Regions from separate parts of the Sphingomonas sp. BL-S-28 genome, predicted to be linked through region 3. Evidence: riboswitches for the same ligand, from Rfam matches in the RefSeq annotation. Region 3 holds a riboswitch; each other region holds the start of a gene.

Evidence for each region. Region 3 has a riboswitch for cobalamin ahead of ACZ1JC_RS01895 (TonB-dependent receptor). Riboswitches for the same ligand answer to the same signal wherever they lie in the genome.
Region 1: it holds a riboswitch for cobalamin, as region 3 does, so the genes downstream of both, cobW (cobalamin biosynthesis protein CobW) here and ACZ1JC_RS01895 (TonB-dependent receptor) in region 3, are expected to answer to the same signal.
Region 2: it holds a riboswitch for cobalamin, as region 3 does, so the genes downstream of both, ACZ1JC_RS14145 (hypothetical protein) here and ACZ1JC_RS01895 (TonB-dependent receptor) in region 3, are expected to answer to the same signal.

The regions. Positions count from the first base shown of each region.
Region 1 covers NZ_CM145483.1:1,906,286-1,908,483, forward strand. Annotated here, with positions in the region: gene cobN (cobaltochelatase subunit CobN) at 1-153, opposite strand, end outside; gene cobW (cobalamin biosynthesis protein CobW) at 153-1,202, opposite strand; cobalamin riboswitch at 1,402-1,647, opposite strand; gene ACZ1JC_RS08090 (hypothetical protein) at 1,987-2,198, shown strand, end outside.
Region 2 covers NZ_CM145484.1:1,137,761-1,139,958, reverse strand. Annotated here, with positions in the region: gene ACZ1JC_RS14150 (TonB-dependent receptor plug domain-containing protein) at 1-56, opposite strand, end outside; cobalamin riboswitch at 245-453, opposite strand; cobalamin riboswitch at 511-720, shown strand; gene ACZ1JC_RS14145 (hypothetical protein) at 920-1,507, shown strand; gene ACZ1JC_RS14140 (cobyrinate a,c-diamide synthase) at 1,504-2,198, shown strand, end outside.
Region 3 covers NZ_CM145483.1:424,224-426,421, forward strand. Annotated here, with positions in the region: gene ACZ1JC_RS01895 (TonB-dependent receptor) at 1-1,477, opposite strand, end outside; cobalamin riboswitch at 1,653-1,896, opposite strand.

The sequences.
Region 1 (2,198 bases), 600 kb from region 3:
TGCGCCTTCCGGCATTCGCGCCGCAGCGCCCGCGAAGCAGGCGAGTTCGCTGTCCGCCACGGTGAGGATCACCATGTCGCCGGGAGACTGGTCGAGGTCGATCGCCTCCTCGCCGCCCGAGATCGTCCCCGGTGTGGCGGACAGCAGGTGCATCAGGCGTCTACAGTACCGAGAACCCCGGCCAGCCCCGCCTCGATGGCAGCGCGGTCCAGCCCCTTCTGGCCGATGACGACAAGCTGGGTGCGGCGCACTTCCTGCGGCAGCCAGGCGCGGTCGTAGAAGTGCTGGATGCGCGGGCCGACGGCCTGCACCACAAGGCGGCTGGGCTTGCCGCCGACCGCGACCATGCCCTTCACGCGCAGAATGTCGTGTTCCGCGATCAGGTCCTTCAGGCGGGCGAGAAGTGCGTCGAGATCGGCTACATCGCCGCCAGAAACCACGAAGCTGTCGAAATCGTCATGGTCGTGGTCCTCGTCCAACCCATCGATGTGGGAGGGGCGGGAATCGAGATCGTCCTCGGCCGCGGCAGTGATGCCCAGCAGCGCGGCGATGTCGACAGCGCCGTGATCGGCGCGCACGATCTTCACGCCGGGGCGTGTCTCGGCCAGCACCAGCGTCTCGACATGGGCGAGGGCATCGGCGTCGACGAGGTCGGTCTTGTTGAGCACGACCATGTCGGCGCAGCCCAGCTGTTCCTCGAACAGTTCTTCCAGCGGGCTTTCGTGGTCCAGCATCGGATCGGCCGCGCGGGCCGCCGCCAGCGCTGCCTCGTCGGTGGCGAAGCGGCCGGCCGCGACGGCATCGGCGTCGATCAGGGCGACCACGCCGTCAACGGTGGCACGGGTGCGGATGTCGGGCCACTGGAAGGCCTTTACCAGCGGCTTGGGTAGGGCAAGGCCGCTGGTCTCGATGATGATGTGATCGGGCTTGTTCTCGCGGTCGAGCAGCTTCTGCATGGTCGGCAGGAAGTCGTCGGCGACGGTGCAGCAGATGCAGCCATTGGCCAGTTCGACGATATCGTCTTCCGGGCAGGCTTCGTCATTGCAGCCCTTCACCAGTTCGCCGTCGACGCCGACATCGCCGAACTCGTTGATGATGAGGGCGAGGCGGCGGCCCTTGGCGTTCTGCAGCAGGTGGCGGATCAGCGTGGTCTTGCCGGCGCCAAGGAAGCCGGTGATGACGGTGGTGGGAACTTTGCTCAACGGTCTTCTCCCGCGCGCCGGTAACTCGAAAACGGGCGGAGCGTCTCGCCGCGTCCGGATGCCCGAAACGCGACGCCCGGCCTGCGACGACGGACAGGCGCGCGCGCCCGACGTGGCATGCCGTTGCGGCCCCGGCCGCATGCATCACGTCGCTCAGACGGAAGAGTTACCGTGCCTTGGCCATTCCCTGGGCCGCGGCAAGAGCGACATCGCGCCGGCAGGTCTCCTGGCTCGCGGGTCATCACGCGATGCACGGCCTTCCCAGGCCCCGCATGATTTAGCGTCCGGCCCAGTGGCTGCGGCGGAAATCGTCGTCCCGCCGCGAATGTGCATCGCGCTCACCGCTTACAGTTGCAGGGACAGCCCCGGAATTGAGCGCAAAACCCGCTCTTACCGTGTTCCCGTATTAAGCCTCTTGCGAGGCACCGGCGCGATCTTGCCCGCCGCCGTTGGAGCGGCAGCAGACAGGCAGGCTCCTAGCCTTCGCGACCATGGCCCGCAAGCCTGCATCCGGACGGCGCATTCGGCTGCGGCATCATTCCGCACCGGCGTTCCGGCGATGCATGGCTATTCCACGTCAGTTTTAGGCTTCGGGCGATTGACTCGACCACCGCCAACGCCTAGCAGCCGAATTTGTGCGAATGGCTCGCAATAGCATGTCGGAAGGTGGTCTACGCGTGAAAACAACGACTTCATCCGGCAAACCATTCGGCCCGAGTCCGGCCGATTTCGCGGCGGTGCTGCGCTTGGCGCGCGTCGCTCGGTAACAGGCAGAACAGGCGCCATGGCATCTTCTGCAACCGGCATTACCAGGACGAACCTAGCAGCCAGGCTGCTGGCGGCGATACCGGCCAACTATGCGCTGTCTTCACTGGCCACGGCCTGCATCGCGCGCGGGCTGGCGCACGGCATGGGCGTCGCGCCGGCAGAGGCGAGCGTGGCGGGCACTCTGCTGTCGTTCGCAATCTTCGCCACAGTGGCGCTGATCGCGTTCGG
Region 2 (2,198 bases), on a different replicon from region 3:
ATGGAGACGAGTGCCAGCGCAAGCGGGCTGGCGGCGGTGAGAATGGGGTACTTCATGGCATTTCCTTCGATACAGTCGTCGAAGCTCCAGCCAAAGGCAGCGGCACGAAGAACACGCGGGCGCGCGCTCGGCATCGCTGCCGGGCGCTCGGACGGCGTACCCCGCGCCGGCGCTGGTCCGGCGGAGCAGTGGCTGTCGTTGCGCGAGGAAATCCCCCCGTTCACCCGGCACACCCTGTCCGGACGAAGAACGACTGCGACGGGCAGGTCTCCTGGCTCGCGGGTCGGTGCCGGTTCAGCCGCCTTCTCGGGAATTGCGCCGGTTTCAATGGCTTGGCCCCCAATGGCGAAATGGCCGAACGGCTCGCCGCTTACAGTTGCAGGGGCAGCCCAGGTCTTACACCTGTGTTCCCTTTTGATCCCCTTGCGGGGAACCTGTCGCGGCGCGGCAACTATCGTGCGGGAAGCCGGCTGGCAAGTGTGCGACGCTTGCGCCCTTGCGCAAAGTGCCATAGGCGGGGCGGCGCAAGGGGTGCCCGAAAGGGCTTAATCGGGAAGCCCGGGGCCGCGGCGACGTTCGCGGCAGGCCGGCACTGCTCCCGCAACTGTAGCCGGGGATGCGCCCCGCCATATGCCATTGGGCCGAAAGGCATCCGAGAAGGCGGCGGAAAGGCGCGACGATCCGGCAAGTCAGGAAACCGGCCCTTCGCTGTCGATCCTTCGCGCGGGCGGGATGTACCGGGCGGACGGGGCGGGGTTCCATCGCGGGAACCGCCTTGGCGAGACGACAAGCCGCATGTCGTGTCGAAGGGAGCCTGTACGAAATGACACCGATCCGCTGATCCACTCGCCCCGGCGATATCGCCCCGGGACCTTTCGTGCACGCGCCTTCCTTCCATTTTGCCGGGAGACCATTGCCCATGAACGCCGCCGCCAAACCTGCCTTCGCCCGCCTTGACCTTTACGTGTTCGCCGCGCTGGCCGCGCTCATGCTGGTGACGCGCAGCCATTCGCTGAGCCACCTGGTCCATTTGCCCGATACAGACCTTGCCAGCTTCTTCGTGCTGGGCTTCTTCGTGCGCCGCATTTCCGCCTTCGCCGCGCTGTTCACGCTCGGTTTCGCGATTGACGTGGTGGTAATCCGGGTGCTGGGCGGTTCGGGCTTCTGCTTCACGCCCGCCTACTGGATGCTGCTGCCGGGGCACGCCGTGCTGTGGTTCGCCGGCCGTTTCGCCGCCACCCGCTGGGGAGATCGCCTTGCCGCCCTGCCCGCGATCGCCGCGCTGCTGGTCGCCGCCACATTCACCTCGCACCTGCTGACGAGCGGCGGGTTCTACTTCCTTGGCGGCCGCTTTGCGGATCCGACGCTGGCCGGATTCCTGCCGCGCATCGTTCGCTATTTCCCCGGCAACCTGCTGGCCACGCTGCTGTGGGCCGGTGTTGCCGCCGCGCTCTGGGCACTGGTGGTGAGCGCGCGTCCCGATTTGCGCCTCCAGCGCAGCCGATGACCAGCTGCCCGGCGCTGCTGGTCGCCGCGCCCGCATCGGGCCAGGGCAAGACACTGGTCACGGCCGCCCTCGCCCGCCGCCACGCCCGCGAAGGGCGGCGCGTGCGCCTGTTCAAATGCGGGCCGGACTTTCTGGACCCCATGGTGCTCGAAGCCGCCAGCGGCGCCCCGGTGCATCAGTTGGACCTCTTCATGGTGGGTGAGGCGCAATGCCACGCCCTGCTGCACGAAGCCGCGCAAGAGGCCGACCTGATCCTGATCGAAGGGGTGATGGGTCTGTTCGACGGCGATCCTTCCGCAGCAGACCTCGCCCGCCGGTTCGGCGTGCCGGTGCTGGCGGTGATCGACGGTTCGGCCATGGCGCAGACTTTCGGTGCGCTGGTCCACGGCCTTGCCAGCTACCGCCCGGACGTGACGGTGGCCGCCGTGCTGGCGAATCGCGTGGGCAGCCCGCGCCATGCGGAGATGCTGGAACAGGGCGTGCCCCCCGGCGTGCGCTGGCTTGGCGCAATGGCACGCGACACCGCGATTAGCCTGCCGGAGCGGCACCTCGGCCTTGTGCAGGCCGGCGAAGTGGGCGATCTCGCCGCGCGGCTGGACCGGGCGGCGGACCTACTGCCCGAAAGCGCGCTATGGCTGCCGGCTCCCGTGGATTTCCCGGCTTGCGCCATTGATGCCTCCGCAGCAACGCT
Region 3 (2,198 bases):
CCTTGCCGGTGCCGCGCACCAGCACGGGCACCGGCGTATCGACATTGACTGCACCGCGCACGTCGTTGGAGTGGAACCCTCTGCCCCAGTTGGCATAGACCTCAAACTGCGATGTGATTGCGTATGCGGCGGATAACTTCGGCGAAACGATGGAATCGTGGCCCTTGCCTTCGCCAAGATCGGCCGCGGCGGCATCACGCGCGCGCACCGTGTAATGGTAGTAATCGCCGCGCAGGCCGCCTGTCAGGCGCAGACCGGCCAGCGGCTTCCACGTCGCTTCGCCGTAGAGCGCGCCTGACAGTTCCTCGACATGATAACGGCCGAGAGAGTAGAGGAATTCGCGGTTCGATGTGCGGTTGACGCCCACGCTGCCGATATGGTCATAGCGATTTTCGGTGCCGACCGACAGTTCCAGACTGTCGGCAATCTGCCATTGCTTGCGGGCCGTCAGCCCTGTCACCCAGCGTTTGTCGAACTGGTCGATCTGGGCGCTGGTGCCGTCGGGATCGGCGTATGTCGGGTTGGAATACATGTTCCAGTCGTAATACTGGGCATAGACATTCGCGCTCCACGTGGCTTGTGTGATCCCCACATTGCCGACGAAGCGCGTCGTTCGGCCCCGTGCCGAAGGATCGGGCGAACAGAATACGTCGTCGCAGATATCCGAGCCGATGATGCGTTCGGGGATCTGTTCGGTCGGCCGCCAGGTCGCGTGATAGGCGTGGAGCGAGGCCTGAACCGTGCCTTCGCCAACGGGAATCGAGTATTTGGCAAAGCCGGCGTAATGGCGCAGGTGTTCGGCTTCTTCCCATGGTCCGTCATAGCGCTTGGCCTGTCCCACGAGTGTGAGATTGCCGCCGCCAAGATCCTTGATCGTGCCGCCGGCAGCCAGGCGGCCGGACTTGTAGGAACCGCCTTCCACAGAGAGCCAGGGCCGATCGAAAGCGTCGATCGTGGTCATATAGGCCGCGCCGGCCAGCGCGAAATCGCCGCCGTCTGCCCTGTAGGGGCCTTTGCGGAAATCCTCGCGCGCGACGATCTCCGGGATCAGGCCGTTGAGCTCCAGATAGCCTTGCCCGTGCCCGTGCGTGCGCAGGTTCATCTGCACGCCATCGATGTAAGTGGTGAAATCGGTGCCATGATCGAGGTTGAAGCCGCGCAGGAAGTACTGATTGGCTTTGCCGCTGCCGGAATGCTGAGCGGCCACCATCCCCGGTACCGCTTCCAGGAGTTCGGCCACGCGTAGCAGAGGCCGAACGAGCAGGTCCGAGCCGCCGACGCTGCCCTCGCTGGCAGCATGGGCCGTGCCGATCTTCGCTTCGCCGCGCCCAAAGACAAGGATTTCGGCAGCCTCGCCGCTTCCGGAATCACTGGCGGACGATCCCGCCGAAGGCGCATCTTCGGCATGGGCTGTCGCACCGACAAGAGCGGCGCCCACGAATAGGCCCGCGCGCAGCACGTTCATGTAGATAGTCATCAAAATTCCCCCGGCGCCTGCGACTGGGGGTGAAGGCGTGCCGCCAACGACGGTCGGCGCGCGTCGACGGCCGGACGCCCGAGGCGACCGTTACGCGAACCGATGCGGCCTTCACCGCTCGTTCGTCGCTCAGACGGAAAAATTACCGGGCCTCGGCCATCCCCTGGACCAAAGCGAGAGCGACCAGACGCCGGCAGGTCTCCTGGCTCACGGGTCAATGCGACGATGCACGGCCTTCCCAGGCCTCGCATGGTTTAGCGTCCGGCCCAGTGGCTGCGGCGGGCGTCCTTGCCCCGCCGCGAATGTACATCGCGCTCACCGCTTACAGTTGCAGGGACAGCCCCGGATTCGAGAGACAAGCTCTCTCACCGTGTTCCCTATTAAGCCTCTTTCGAGGCACCGGCGCGATCTTACCCATCGCCTTTTAAAGGTAATGGATGGCGCCAGCTATCCTGCATCACTCCATCACGCAAGCCGCTGTGACGATCCCACGTTTTTCGTCGCGGAAACGGGCAGTTGGTGACGGCGAACAACCGCCGTTGGCTCGCACTTAAGGCGAGGTCTGCAATTACGGGCGAATTGCTGCTGGCGGCACTACCAGTCCGGCACATTCTCGTTGACCGGTGCCCCGTGGCTGGATTTTCGCAGCGAGTTGCGCCTCGTAGGGCGATTCCAACGCGGCCAAGCCGACAGGGGCAAGCAGCGCCATGGCTATGAAGTC